3 regions of the Rossellomorea marisflavi genome follow, and region 1 is predicted to be linked to each of the others. Evidence: riboswitches for the same ligand, from Rfam matches in the RefSeq annotation. Region 1 holds a riboswitch; each other region holds the start of a gene.

Region 1 (4,897 bases):
GGAGATGCACGTCAAGGGCCCAGAATACGGCATGCTTGCAGAAGGTGACGAAGGACTCCTTACCTTCCAGGGCACTCGCTATCTCGGTTTCGAAAGGAAAAGCGAATAAGTAGGAAAAGAGGGTGCCGCGACCGGCACCCTCTTCTTCTCTATAATGTTTCATCTCATCCTGCGCGCAGAGGAACTGAGCTTTGCGTTTCGGATCACCTGATTGATGACCTCGGAGAAGACGAGACCGATTGCAATCGACCCTGAGATCATGAATGCTTTAGCTGCGAGGTTCATGGCCATATTGTAATCATTCTGGACAAAGTTCCTCATGGCATCATAAGCGATGCCCCCCGGAACAAGGGGGATGATCCCGGCAACACTGAAGATGATCACCGGGGTTTTGTACATCTTGGCAAATATCTGCGATACCACCGCCACGACGAACGAAGCCGCAAGCGTGGCAATGACGGTATCGATTTCAAAGGTGAACAGGACGATATAGATCATCCATCCGAGCATCCCGACGATGCCGCATTTGAACAGCGATTGCTTCGGAGCATTGAAGATGATTCCGAAAGCGGCAGCCGAAATGAAGCTCGTCACCATATGTTCAACAACAAACATCACTCTTCATTCCCCTTCCGTTACAACAATGTGAAGACAACCGCAACCCCGCCACCGATGGCGAACGCCGTCAGAAACGCTTCTGCCCCTTTGCTCAGGCCGGATACAAGATGACCTGCCATCAAATCCCTGACGGCGTTGGTGATCAACAGCCCCGGTACCAAGGGCATGACGGAGCCGATGACGATTTTATCCAGCTGATGCCCGATACCTGACTGGACGAATCCAAAGGCAAGCATGCCGATGATCAGACTAGCCAAGAACTCGGAGAAGAACTTGATCGGTACGACCCGTTGGAAATAGATCAGGCAGATGTAACCGACACCGCCCGTAATGGCTGCCGGGATAAAGTCATTCCAGGATCCAAGGAACATGATCAGGAAACAGCCGCTCGCAATGGTGGCTGCCAGGAGCTGAAGCTTGAACGGATAGGAAAGATCCGATTCATCCAGCTTCTCAAGCGCATGAAAGGCCTCTTCCACAGACAGATGCCCTTTGCTGATCTGCCTGGAGAGGCTATTGACGAGCGTCACTTTCTCAAGGTCCGTGGAGCGCTCGTTGATCCTGATCAATTTCGTCTTGGTCGGTTCTTCTGTTTCAATTGAAAAGATGATACCCGTGGGCGTCACATAACTGTGGGATTCCTTGATCCCGTAGGAGGCTGCGATCCGCATCATGGTATCTTCCACCCTGTACGTTTCAGCGCCGCTTTGCAGCATGATTTTCCCTGCAAGGAGGCATACCTCCATGATATCGTATCTTCGCATCATTTTTGCTTCCATAGAATCTCTCCACACGATTGATTTAAGAATAGGTTTAGTTTAAAGGAAAGGAATTATGTTCGCAATGAGGACTCATCATCGTTCTTTATCGAAGAGGGTCCGCCGTCTGTGACGGAACTTTTTTTCCTGAGGGGCTTCCACTTCCATTTATAGAGGACATATACGACCGTGGCAGCGATGATAGCGCCGACCACGAGGTTTTGATAATGATCGATTGTACGCATGACGGTTTCAGGATCTCCTCCGTAAAATTTCCCGAAACTGAGAAGGAGGAAGGTGGAGGGCGTGATCCCTAGCATGGTGAGGAAGGAATAGAGTTTCACATCCATCTTGGACATCCCTGCAACAAATGGGACGACATTCCCCAGATGCAGAGGACTCGCGATCGCCACGCTCCAAATGCCATACTTCGTGAACTGATCCTGTGCAGACCGAAGCTTTTGCCTGCGTTCAGGGCTGAGGCGTGCCTCCACCCTTTCACCGAGCTTATAACTAAGGAAGTAAGGGATATAGCTCCCTAAGACGTAGAGGGCACTTCCTGCAAAAGAGACGAAAAAGAGCTCAAGCCACGATAGTTCCAACAAGAACCCGACGGTCACGATGAATAACGTACCTACAAATGGGAAGGCACTCCCTTCGATGAAGAGGGAGAGGAGAATCCCCCACACCCCCCAATCCTGGGCAGCCTCCAGCATATATTCCGTCATGATCACCCCTCCTTCCATAGTCCTATTCCTGTTCATTTACCCCTGCTCTCCCCAAGCGAAACCCCCGCCAGCACAATAGAAAAAGACCGGCCTCGGCCGATCTTCACACTCACGCAGCTTTACGATTGACGGAACGTCCATCCTCGACTTTGACAAGTCGGGGTGCTGTAGCCACCAGCGCGCATAAAACAATGGCGCAAAGTATCGCCGAACCGAGCATCGAAGCTCCGTTGGCAGCAAATGAAAACAGAATCGGCGACAGGTTATCCGGCGCCAAATATCCGAAGAAGAACACACCCGCAATGAAATGCCAGAAATAACGGGCCACGCTTCCGACCAAAATAGCGAGAAGCATCCAACTCAGCAGCCCCTTCTTCCTCCCATCGCGCACAGCGCTCTGGATCCGGCTGCTGAATAGTCCAGCCCCACCGATAAAGGCGAAAGCCACGAAATACTCAAGGAAGACCTGTACCGGATGAACGACCCAGGCTTCCCCGAGGGCGACCTGTAACAATCCCCAGATGAACCCGGCCAGGGTGGCAGCCTTGAAGCCCCTTCTGAATGCCAACAGGAAGATCGGCACCATGGCCACATTGAAAGAAATCGACGGTGTGAGCTTGATGGATGGAATCAGATCGACCACGACGGCCAGGGCCGCCATGATCGCCACTTCGATCAAGACGATGAGCTTCATATTCTTCATAAAAAAAATCCCCCTTTTCTATGAACGAAACCATTAGGGAGAATGTATGTACAACAAGGCAGAAAACTACCTTCCACATCCCTACGCTAGTGCTAACTAACAGGTTCAAAGGGTCAGAACGGATCAACCGTTCACTCTCAGCAAAAAGGCTCCCCTTGTGGTTACGTTTATGAAATTGATTACCTGTCCATTATAACGGAAGAGCGGGAAAAGGGCAAAATCATTCTGGTGCAGGCTCCAACGGATCATGGCGGATGAAGATCGGCATGGCTTTCGGAGTGACCATGAAGCCATACCGCTTCCCCTCCCCGTCTTTATACGCTACGGAGTAGTCGCCGAGCTGCGGGGAATATTCGACTGAATCATAGGATAATTTCAAATGCTCATACTTAAAGTTGATATACACGTTGGTCGCGATGCGCGCCGTGACGTGCTGTACTCCAGGAATCTGGTTTGCTGTCACGAAAAGGATTGCAACCAAAAGAATGCTCAGTGTCTTCTTCGACTCGGCGATCAGCTTCATTCCATCCCCTCCAACCAGTTCTTTCATACTAAATGAATCCCTTTATAGTATAGTATAAAAGAATCTGAATGATATGACAAAAAGATTCACCGATAATAGGTCTTTTGACTCTTTTTTCAGATAGTCCGACACCATTCGTGGTAAAGCGACCATGACAAGCATGTAAAAAGCACCCTGAAATTTCAGGGTACTCTCTCTCAACCCAATGATACGTCCAGGATCATCATGACCACGAACCCTGCCATCAGACCCAGGGTGGCGAGATCTGTGCTTCCTGAAGATTGGGATTCCGGTATCAACTCCTCGACAACGACGAATATCATGGCCCCTGCCGCGAATGCCAAGGCATACGGAAGGAGCGGCTGGATCATCAGCACGGCTGCCGCTCCGATGACTGCCGCAATGGGCTCTACGATGGCAGACATCTGACCGTAGTTGAAAGCCCGCCTTCGGGACATCCCTTCTCCTCTGAGAGGAATGGATAATGCTGCCCCTTCCGGCATATTCTGAATCCCGATTCCGATGGCAAGACCGATGGCCCCGATCAGGGTCGCATCGCCAAGGCCGAGTGCCGCAGCCCCGAATGCCACCCCGATGGCAAGGCCTTCCGGAATATTATGAAGCGTGATGGCAAGGAATAAGAGCGTGGATTTCTTGAACTTCGTCGGTGGTCCCTCCGCCTTTTCCGATGCATTCCCGAGATGCAGATGGGGGACGACAAAATCCAGGAGTCGGATGAAAAGTCCTCCAAGAAGGAAACCGACTGCCGGTGCAAGCCACGGAATCTGCCCGTTCTGCTCGCTGAACTCGATGGAAGGAGCAAGAAGGGACCAGAAGGACGCTGCAATCATGACCCCCGCAGCAAAGCCAAGCATCATATTCAATGTATGTTTCTCAATCTTTCTGAAAAAGAAGACCGCAGAGGCCCCCAATGCTGTAAGTCCCCAAGTCACCGTTCCTCCGAAAAGCGCCTGTAGAGCAGGATTAAGTCCGCCTAACCAATCAAGGAACATGAAGCTCTCCCCTTTCGTCCTCTATCATCATTCCCTTTTCGACGTTACCCATTCTTCCCTATGTATATGCCTATAGCTGCAAATGGTGTTATACGAATGAATTTCCGCGCATGGCAAAAAGCCGGAAACGCCTAAAGACGTTCCGGCTCATTTCGACCGTTGATCAGCCATTTCCAACAAACAAGATTGACCGCAGTGACAATCACCGCATACCCATAGATCCCAAAAGGTATCTTGAGTACCAGGTAATGCAGACCCGCCAGTGCTCCCCCCACGAAGAAGAAGGGGATGATTTTAAGGGTTTCGCTCTGGGCCATCCCCTCGAAACTTTCTGAAAAAGGAAGAACCCGATTCATCCACAGGCTGCATAGGACCGTCGTGATACACACAACCATGAAGATGACGAAAAGATCCGGTATGATTACAGGCCCATAGAGGAAGATGCATGCAAGGGTCAGAATCATGTATACCGGAAGAAACAGCTTCACAAGGAATGCTTTCAATGTCCCTCTGTAGACCGAGTCCACCCGTGTCACAGGAGCTACCCTGTAGAT
Region 2 (4,897 bases), 1.0 Mb from region 1:
TAGAGACGAACTCCCCTTCTTCAACCTGAAGGGATAAATTTTGTAGGACAGGTTGGTGATCGAAGTGTTTCGATAATGACGTGATGTGAAGCTCGCTCATTTCAATTCCTCCTTCTTCCCTTTCACACACCATTGTTCCAGCAGGACGATGATGCTGAAAAACAACAAGCTCAAGATCATGATGGCGAAGATCGCCACGAATACACGATCGGTCCTGAATGCCGAGGAAGCAAGCGTCATATAGACGCCAATTCCTTTCTGAGAACCAAGCCACTCAGAAATAACGGCTCCCATGACGCTGTATGTAGCCGCAATCTTCAGACCTGAAAAGATGGATGGAAGGGCATGTGGCCATTCCACCTTCCTGAAGATCTGCCCCTTGGCGGCACCCGCCATTTTCATATAGTGAATATATTGGCGTCGCGTCTGTCTGAACCCGTCCATGGTGGAAACCGCTATCGGAAAGAAGCACACAAGCGTGATTACCAGGAATTTAGGCAGCAGGCCAAAACCGAACCATATGACCAGTAGAGGTGCAAGGACGATGATGGGGACGTTTTGCGATAAGATCATCAGCGGATAGACTGCCTCCCTCACCCCTGGAAGAAGATGCAGTGTGACAGCCACAGCGATACCCGCCGCACATCCGATCAAGAACCCGGAAACGGAGAGCCCGACTGTCGAAGTAAGATGGATACGGAAGGAGTCCCAGGAGGCCAAGCCTTCGGAAACAACCTTCATAGGGGATGGCAGCAACCATTGGGGGATGGTGAACACCGTCACCGCCACCTGCCAGAAGATGAATAAAAGGATGAGGGCCGAAACCGGCCGCCATCCCTTCCTTATTCCGTTCATCATGAACGGTATTTACCGGTAAGATCCGTCATCTCGATGCCTTGAGGCTGATAGAGAACCTTGATCTGAGAGATGACATTCACGCTTCCCCTCGTGATCATCTTCTCATTCATGCGCTCCACGATCTTGAACAACTCGCTGAGTTCACCTTCCATTGTCGTTTCTAAAGGATTCACTTCATAGTTCACTCCTGATTCTTCTATGACTGCGATCGCGTCGTCCACATAAGGGATGACATCTTCACCATTCTTTGTTTTCGGGATGATTTGAATACTGACCAATGCATTTGCCATTTATACTCACTCTCCAGGTAAAAATTCATTTGTGTAGGCTTTTTGACTATCAAGTTTCTTTTCCAGAAGTCCATTATCGAACATCCAATCAGCGTAGTTCTTCCATACTTCCGCTTTCTGCTCTCCCCATCTCTCCGCATCGTCTTTGTACTTCGCCGCAAGCCATTCTTGGCTTTTCATGACGAGCTCTTCATCAAGGTCGGGTGCTTCTTTCAGAAGGATCTTGCCTGCTTCATCCGGATGTTCGATGCTGTACTCATATCCTTCCGTTGCTGCCTTCAGGAATGCTTTGACCGTGTCAGGATCATCCTTTATGTGGGATTCGTTCGTCGTGAGGACAGGAGTATAGTAATCAAGCTTATCCGAGTAATCTTTGACATACATCATATCAAGTTCTTCCCCCCGGAGTTCGGCTTCGATTCCCGTCCAGCCATAAAAGATCCAGGCAAAGTCGATATCCCTTTTTACAGCCGTAAAGAAGTCTGTGTCCCCCATATTCACGAAGTTGACCTTCTTCACGTCGGCTCCTTCCTGTTTCATGATCGAGCCCATGACGGCTTCCTCTACGGGAGAACCCCATCCACCGTAGGTCTTGCCTTCGAAATCTTCAGGCTTGGTGATCCCTTTGTCCTTCGGAGCTGCGAATCCGGATGTATTATGCTGGATGATGGCAGCAATCGAGACGATCGGTACATCCTGTACCCTTGCCTGTGTGACACCTTCCTGATACCCTACACCAAAGTCCGCCTTTCCCGATGCCACCAGTTGGTCAGCACCAGCCTCTCCTGGCATGATGATGTCGACATCCAGTCCTTGCTTTTCAAAATATCCTTTTTCTTTTGCCACATACAAACCGGTATGGTTCGTATTCGGAGTCCAATCAAGGACGACCGATACTTTTTTGAGCTTGTCTTTTTCAGCTCCTCCTGCACTGCAAGCAGTCAGCAGAAGGATTGAACTTACGACCATGAGCCATTTTCTCAAGATGCATACGCCCCTTCACAAAATATGTACAGAAAAAAACGCCCGAGGCTCATGGGCCTAGGACGCATCATTAAACAAGAATTCTGTCTACGATCTGTTTCCTACGCTGGTATGAGCCAGTTCAGGTTCAAAGGGTCAGCATCTGATGGATGCACTCTCAACCGGCCACACCGGTCCCCCTACAATAATCACGATATCGGGCGTTATCTTTCATTCCTACTTTGCCATAGTATCTTATGGTTTTCAAGCATTACTTGAAGGGGACATCAGATCTTCAACCGCTTCGGATACCTCTATGAGCTGGGAAAATGCAGCGAAGGGTTCCTTACGTAGATAAAAGGTATATTGAACGATGAACATGGTAAGATGATGCATGAATCGTGCACCGTCTCCTTCCCTGAATGTTGACTCAGCACCGTACCCCTTTAAGAATGCGGTGATCAACGGCCATGATATACCGTTGTGAATGATGAGGTGTGCGCAGAAATAAGCAATGTCAGCCATGCGGTTGGCGACACGAAGCCGCTGAAAGTCGATGATGCCAACATCCCCTTCTTCATCGACTAGGAGATTCCCGGGGTGAACATCACCGTGCACCAGCTGCTTTCCTCGTTCAAGGTCCAAACTGCAAAATTGCTTCACAACGGTCCGCGCCCACCTGGCAACAGGTGAATGGCCGGATTGAAGGATCCACTCCCACGTATGAAGGGAGATATCCCACGTTTTGACTCCTTTGAACGGAAAGTGCATGAAACTTGAATGAAGCTTGGCCAACGTGTTTCCGACAGCTGACATGATCGGAACTTCCCATCCCGGTCGGATTCCGGGAATGCATGCGTATAAGGCGTACCCGCATCCATCCGCCCAGAACATGTTTCCCCCATGTCTTGCGGGATGAGGCATCTCCACCCGGACGGACCGCTGATGAAGATAGGAGGTGAGCTTCTCTTCCAACTTCAACTCCGTCCTCCGCTTGATATAAAAGATGCCCTCGGGACCATGAGCAACCCACACGCTTTCACTTATCTTTTTCACCTTGAACTCTTCTGCATCTTCTTCAGAAAAAAATGCGTTAATAAGGTCTAGCATTTCGTGTTCCACCCGTCTGTGTAGTAAGATATTCATTAGTATGACTGCCTAACCACCATACATACCAATTGCATGAAATGAGGAATGCGCGATGGAAAGAATCAAAATCACAGAAGACCTAAGTTTCTCAAGGATCATCCATGGTTTTTGGAGACTTGCAGACTGGGATTATACAAAAGAAGAAACCCTTTCATTGATCGAGCATGATCTTGAACAAGGCATTACGACATTTGATCACGCAGATCTATACGGTTCGTACAAATGTGAAGAGCTGTTCGGAGAGGCCCTTTCACTGAAGCCTTCTTTGCGGGACCAGATGGAGATCGTCACTAAATGCGGAATCGTCATTCCTTCCGAACAACGACCGCAGCATCGTACCCACCATTACAATACATCGAAATCCCATATCCTTGAATCTGTGGATCAGTCACTCAAGAACCTGTCAACTGACTTTATCGATGTCCTGTTGATTCACCGTCCCGATCCATTCATGGATCCGGAACAAGTAGCAGACGCCTTCACTCAGTTAAAAGACGCCGGTAAGGTCAAACATTTCGGTGTCTCGAATTTCAAACATCACCAGTGGTCCATGTTGCAGGCACATCTTCCGTTCCCTCTCGTGACTAACCAGATTGAACTATCTGCTTACGAGCTTGAAAACATCGAAGACGGCACGTTGAACCTTTGTCAGGAGAAGAAGGTGCCGCCAATGGCCTGGTCACCTCTTGCTGGAGGAGCCATCTTCAAGCAAGGCGATGAAAAAGCCGACCGCCTGCGTGCTGCACTTGAAAAAGTACAGGGCGAAACAGACGCCAACGGAATCGACGAAATCCTTTATGCTTGGCTTCTCACCCATCCTGCCCGCATCATGCCGATCGTCGGTTCAGGCAAAAAAGAACGAATCCAATCAGCCATCAACTCACTGAACATCACCCTAAACCACGACCAGTGGTTCGAAATCCTCCACGCCTCAATGGGCCACGAAGTACCTTAAGAAAAGCGGAGGGGGGTTGTTCTGACCCGACAAGCATAAGACGAGAACCCTGAAAGGCGCTCTTTACCTTTTGGGGTTCTTGACTTATGACCTCGAGGGTCAACCCGCCGGAGCTAGACAAGAAGAAAAGCGAAGGGGGCTCGTTCTGAGGCGACAAGCATAAGACGAGAACCGAAAATAAAAATGACGATCTCTACAGATCGTCATTTTTATTTCCTCCTAATATCAGGAGCTACATAGAAGTCGAGATACACTTCCTGAAGCTCTCCCATTGGCAATTCATACAGCTGTTTATCTTTATATTTATAAACTCCGATTCGCAAGAGCTGTTGAATGTAGAAATCTTTTTTTGAATTTTTGATTGTACTCAGTTCATTTTCTTGGTGTAACATTTTCAACCCCTCCAATTGAGGTGTATACCCCAATCATGGAAGGTTTCAAACCAAGCAATATTGGTTGGTGGAGTAAAATATCCCTTCATCTCTCCGAACTTATTAGAGGTTGATTTTCCACTAAGTGAAAAGATTCACCTTACCCCATTTCACAGGCTACCAGCCCGTATTGGATTCCCGGATCAAGATCCAGTATCATCCTGAACAGTCTTTCTACATCTTCCCCTTTTCTCCTATGGGCGTAATGACCCGACAGCACCTGGATCATTTCATAAGGATAGAGCAGGCAC
Region 3 (4,897 bases), 1.8 Mb from region 1:
CCACTCCACAATCACCCTACGATCACCGATCGTAAGATGGATAAGAAGGTCATCGACCGAATTCACATGATGCGGAATCATGGTCTCTATTCCATTGACAAGTATATTCATGACCCAAGCCCCTTTCAAAGTCCTTATCAATCAGTAAATCTGCCATCAGCACGCCAGTAATCGGGGCTAGAAGGATCCCATTCCGGTAGTGACCTGTCGCCAATGACAGTCCTTCCACATCCGGAACCCTACCGATGTATGGAAGCCGGGAAGATGTTTTCGGCCTGGTGCCTGCCCAGGCTTTTCTCCATACTGCGTCAGCAAGATCCGGTGCTATGGTGCATGCCTTGGCAAGTAAACTCGAAACACTTTCAGCAGATACATCCTCATTGAATGATCCCTCTTGTTCGGTGGCCCCGATCGTCAAAGTGCCATCTGCTTTCGGTACCAAATACAGGTCATCTGTCACAATCGTCCTGTTCAGACATCCTTCCTTAGGAACCAAGGAAATGCATTCCCCTTTCACCGGGACCACGTCCAGGACGATTTCTAACCGTCGCAGGATGTGCTGGCTCCATGCCCCTCCCGCTACCACCACCTCATCACCGTAAAGACGACCCCTCGAAGTGTTGACCCCGAGGATTGTTCCACCTTCCATGATCAGGGATTCTACTTCGGTGCCTTCATGGAGTACCGCCCCCTTGCTTGCAGCCGATATAGACAGGGCCTCGGACAGTCGCGGTGCGAGAACGTTCCCGTCACGGGGAATAAAGAGACCACCAATGAACGAATGGGACAAGGATGGTTCCATTTCCCTTAACTCTCTTTCTTCCAGCCATCGTAAGTGCTCCATTACTCCTTCAGGACTATTCGCTTCCCCTCGGAGGAGGTGCTGTTCCCTGTTGGTCGTAGCCGGGATGATCATTCCATTTTGTTTTAAACCGATATCGACCCCTGAACAGTCCAGAAGTTCATCAGCAAGGTCAGGGAAGAGATTCCGACTTTCTTTGGCAAGGGATGTCATGGATGGGTTTCCCCTTGTTTCAGTATGAACCCCCAGCATTCCCGCTGCTGCACCTGTGGCTTTACATGCAAGCGTATCTTTTTCCAAAAGGGTGACGCTGCATCCCTTCTTCACAAGCTCGAAGGCGATGGATAGACCAATCACACCCCCACCGACAATAATGATACGCTTCATAGTACTTCAGCTCCCTTTATAGATAATCGATATTCCTCGGCCGCTCTCAGCGGATCCCGGCTGAGAAAGACACCAGACAACACGGCGATGCCCATTGCCCCTGCACGGATCACTTCAGCCGCGTTGTTCGGCGTAATTCCACCTATTCCAACCACGGGCAATCTATCCTTTACTGTGCTGATCGCACCCACACCGATACCGGCTTTTCCAGGTTTAGAATCAGTACGGTATACATTCCCCAGGATGACGGAGTCTGCCCCTGCTTTCCTTGCCGCTTCTACTTCGACCGGGGTATGAACGGAGACTCCGATTTTAATAGTCGGGAATGCCTTTTTGATTTGGGATGGCTTGACGCTCCGGGATCCCAGCTGAATTCTTTCAACCCCCGTCAACAATGCTATGTCTACACGATCATTGACCACGAGCTTCCCCGCAGGCACCCCGGTTGAAAGCAGGGCGATAATGGTGTCATATAAACAGCGTGATGACCAATTGATTTCCCTCAGGTGAATGGCATCCACCAGGTGATGCACACGAGTACAAATATGGATGACCTCTCGCGGAACCTGCTTTCCCGAAGTGATGATGTGAAACTCCGGATGGGGTCTCACCATCAAGCTCCAGCTCCGGATCGGACGGTCGTCAGTAATTCCTGGAAGGGCCACCGCTCAAGGGTGAAAGCCATCTCCCAAAACTGCAGTTCATAGATGCTGCTCATGATGAACAGTTCCTTCATACGAGCACGCTGATCATAACTTGCGCGCTCTGCCAGTTCATCGAGCCGTTGGATCTGTTCCTCGACCAGCTCCCTGAACCATTCCCCTCCGTAGGTGGCGATCCACTCCTGGTAGATAGGCTCTTCCGGAGAGCTTCCTTTCAACTTTTCTCCCACCTCGTAGTAAAGCCAGTAACAAGGAAGCAAGGCAGCCAAGATATCAGCCAAGTCACCGACCTGAGCAGACCGATACATGTGTGAAGCGTAAGCGTACGCAGTCGGAGATGGGACGAACCGCTCTTTTTCTTCTTCTGTGATTCCGAGTTTGTTAGAAAACCCTTCATGGAGAGAAAGCTCTGCTTCGAATGTTGCCTGTGCATGTGCAGCCAACCGGGCAGAAGTTTGAAGATCGGCCGCTTTTGAAGCTCCCAGTGCCTGCATTTTTGAAAAATGGGTCAGGTAATAGGAATCTTGCAAAACATAAAATTTAAAATTCTCAAGCGGCAGGGAACCATCTCCGATCCCCTGTACGAAAGGGTGTTGAAAACTCGCTTCCCAGCAATCATCTGCAGCCAGCCGTAATTCTTCTGAAAACTTCATTTCTTTTTCCTCCTCCTGACGATCCACTGAAACGAAAAAAAGCCATTTTCCACATAGTTGGTGGAAAATGGCTTTTTGAGAATATAAAACGGATGGAAATACCCTCAAAGCGCCACTTCCCTACGCTGGTATCAACCAGATCAGGTTCAAAGGGTCTTGAAGTTTCACTTCAATCTCAGCCGCTATTAAGGGCCCCCCTAGTGGATCGTCATATGTAAGTTGAGTTCGATGCTATCTTATCATGAAGAGATGGATTGTCAAGTCCATCCAAGGAAGAAACTGCTTTTATCCTATAAAATCGTTCAAAGGTGTGGCGTTATATAATTTCTATTAGTTTTTGGATTGGCATGTGATAAGTAGGAGTCCGTACTCTTCGCTGCGGCCAACCGCTTTCCACGGGATGTGCGGTGAGCCTCCTCATTCTTGCAGGGTTTCACCCTGCCCGCTTGGCACGTTGGAGTCAGTTGGCTTCCGCTTCTAACACTCTGTAGTGAAAAGTGGAAGTTACCGTAGAAAGAAAAGAAGGACTTTATATACGTTTGATTTTCTGATCATTGTTGTAAGCAGGTCAAGTTGTCTACCCGTTCCTTCGGTTCTACCCATGGTGAAGGGTGGTTTCAGGTCGGGGATCATCATTTTTGTTCAGTGCAAAAAAACAACTCACTTGAACCAGCCTTTCTCCTTCGATTGGGTAATGGCTTCGATCCTATTTTTCACGCCTAGTTTTTCAAGGATGGTTGAGATATAATTGCGGACGGTCCCTGCCTTCAAACTGAGTTCATCGGCGATTTCCTGCGTGTTTTTCCCATCTGCGACGAGCCATAGGACCTCTTTCTCACGATCGGTCAATGGATTTTCTTCCCCATAGACATCATCCATGAGTTCTGGTGCAAACATCCTCTTACCGTCCATGACGAGACGTATGGATTGAGCCAGTTCTTCACTGGGACTATCTTTCAGAAGATATCCCTTCACCCCTGCCTTCAGGGCGCGTTGAAAATACCCTGATCGTGCAAAGGTGGTCAAGATGATGACCCTGCAGTCCGTGTCTTTCAGTCTTTCTGCTGCTTCCAGGCCGGTCATCTTGGGCATTTCGATATCCATCATGCATATATCAGGACGTAGTTCCCGAACGAGCGAGAGCGCTTCTTCCCCGTCTCCTGCCATCCCTACGACTTCCATATCATCCTCGAGGTTCAAGAGGGAACCAAGGGCCCCCAGCATCATCCTCTGATCTTCTGCAATCACGATTGAAATCAATTGTAACCCTCCCTGTTTGTATCTTTTATTACTTTAGGCACGATCATTGTCAGAGTGGTGCCATCTTCTCCTTCGATTCCAAGCTCTCCGTTCACGAAGTCGAGCCGCTCACGGATTCCAATCAATCCGCTCCCTTTTGATTTGCGGTAATCCTTAGGGATGCCTTTACCGTTATCAGAAAGAACGAATCTAAGGCTATCATGGCTTTCCACCACCCTGAGTGTACACTCTGTGGCGCCGCTATGCTTAACGATATTTGTAACGGCTTCCTTCAGGCACATACTGAGGATATTCTCAAGGAACAGCGATATATTGGGGAGCGGTTCCTCGTATTCAGGGATGAACCGGATGTCGGCAGCTGACAAGAGCTGACGGATCCGGATGAATTCATCCTCGAGCCGGATACCCCTCATCTGTGATACGAGTGTCCGGACTTCGCTCAACGCCGTCCGTGCCGTCTGCTGGACATCCATGAGCTCGCTCTTCGCCTGCTCCGGATTCTTTTCAACCAGCTTTCTGGCAAGATCACTTTTCAATCCGATCAATGATAATTTCTGACCCAGGGTGTCGTGGAGATCCCTTGCGATCCGCTGCCGTTCTTCCTGCTTCACCAATTCCGAGATCCGTTTATTGGCGTCCTCGAGTTGCTCTTCTAACTGCCCTTGTTTGTTTCGATTGAAAATATTGAAAGGAAGCAGAATCACACTGATCCAAATGATCAGGATAAAAGGAAACTGAGAGAGGAAAACCTCATGCTGGAGGACGAATTTATAATTGATCGATGCCGTTGTGAGGACCAAATGCACCACATATAGCGTCAGGAACGCCGCCCGGTTCCGTATATTCCCATTGTAATAGGCGATATAAAAGGCAAAATAGATAAAATTGAATTGCACGGTCATCGTGATGGAAATGGCGATCAGGATCCCTGTCCACAAATACACCGGCCACCTGCTCGACAGGAAGGCAAACCGCAACGATATGAAAAACATGATCGTCAGGATGATACCGGTGATGATTTCCATGGTGGAGGAAGATTGAAAAATGAAGTAAAACGGCAGAATCGACGCAATGGCCCACACATAAGGTGACGTGCCTGAACCTTTGAGCTTCCCTGTGGAAATGTTCATCAT

What was found. A riboswitch is a leader RNA that binds a small molecule or an ion and turns the genes downstream of it on or off. The one in region 1 is predicted to bind thiamine pyrophosphate.
Region 2: linked by a shared signal. The riboswitch ahead of K6T23_RS07795 (ABC transporter substrate-binding protein) and the one ahead of thiT (energy-coupled thiamine transporter ThiT) in region 1 are both predicted to bind thiamine pyrophosphate.
Region 3: linked by a shared signal. The riboswitch ahead of tenA (thiaminase II) and the one ahead of thiT (energy-coupled thiamine transporter ThiT) in region 1 are both predicted to bind thiamine pyrophosphate.

The regions. Positions count from the first base shown of each region.
Region 1 covers NZ_CP081870.1:443,964-448,860, reverse strand. The annotation lists gene K6T23_RS02390 (DUF2500 domain-containing protein) at 1-109, shown strand, start outside; gene K6T23_RS02385 (threonine/serine exporter family protein) at 160-615, opposite strand; gene K6T23_RS02380 (threonine/serine exporter family protein) at 636-1,397, opposite strand; gene K6T23_RS02375 (DedA family protein) at 1,451-2,104, opposite strand; gene thiT (energy-coupled thiamine transporter ThiT) at 2,214-2,807, opposite strand; TPP riboswitch at 2,869-2,973, opposite strand; gene K6T23_RS02365 (hypothetical protein) at 3,028-3,330, opposite strand; gene K6T23_RS02360 (ZIP family metal transporter) at 3,528-4,343, opposite strand; gene K6T23_RS02355 (hypothetical protein) at 4,475-4,897, opposite strand, start outside.
Region 2 covers NZ_CP081870.1:1,454,843-1,459,739, reverse strand. The annotation lists gene K6T23_RS07810 (ABC transporter ATP-binding protein) at 1-100, opposite strand, end outside; gene K6T23_RS07805 (ABC transporter permease) at 97-858, opposite strand; gene K6T23_RS07800 (thiamine-binding protein) at 855-1,148, opposite strand; gene K6T23_RS07795 (ABC transporter substrate-binding protein) at 1,155-2,132, opposite strand; TPP riboswitch at 2,214-2,323, opposite strand; gene K6T23_RS07790 (phosphotransferase enzyme family protein) at 2,376-3,221, opposite strand; gene K6T23_RS07785 (aldo/keto reductase) at 3,313-4,215, shown strand; gene K6T23_RS07780 (Fur-regulated basic protein FbpA) at 4,425-4,607, opposite strand; gene K6T23_RS07775 (hypothetical protein) at 4,747-4,897, opposite strand, start outside.
Region 3 covers NZ_CP081870.1:2,293,521-2,298,417, forward strand. The annotation lists gene thiS (sulfur carrier protein ThiS) at 1-66, opposite strand, end outside; gene thiO (glycine oxidase ThiO) at 50-1,189, opposite strand; gene K6T23_RS11995 (thiamine phosphate synthase) at 1,186-1,803, opposite strand; gene tenA (thiaminase II) at 1,803-2,504, opposite strand; TPP riboswitch at 2,605-2,713, opposite strand; gene K6T23_RS12005 (response regulator transcription factor) at 3,165-3,764, opposite strand; gene K6T23_RS12010 (sensor histidine kinase) at 3,761-4,897, opposite strand.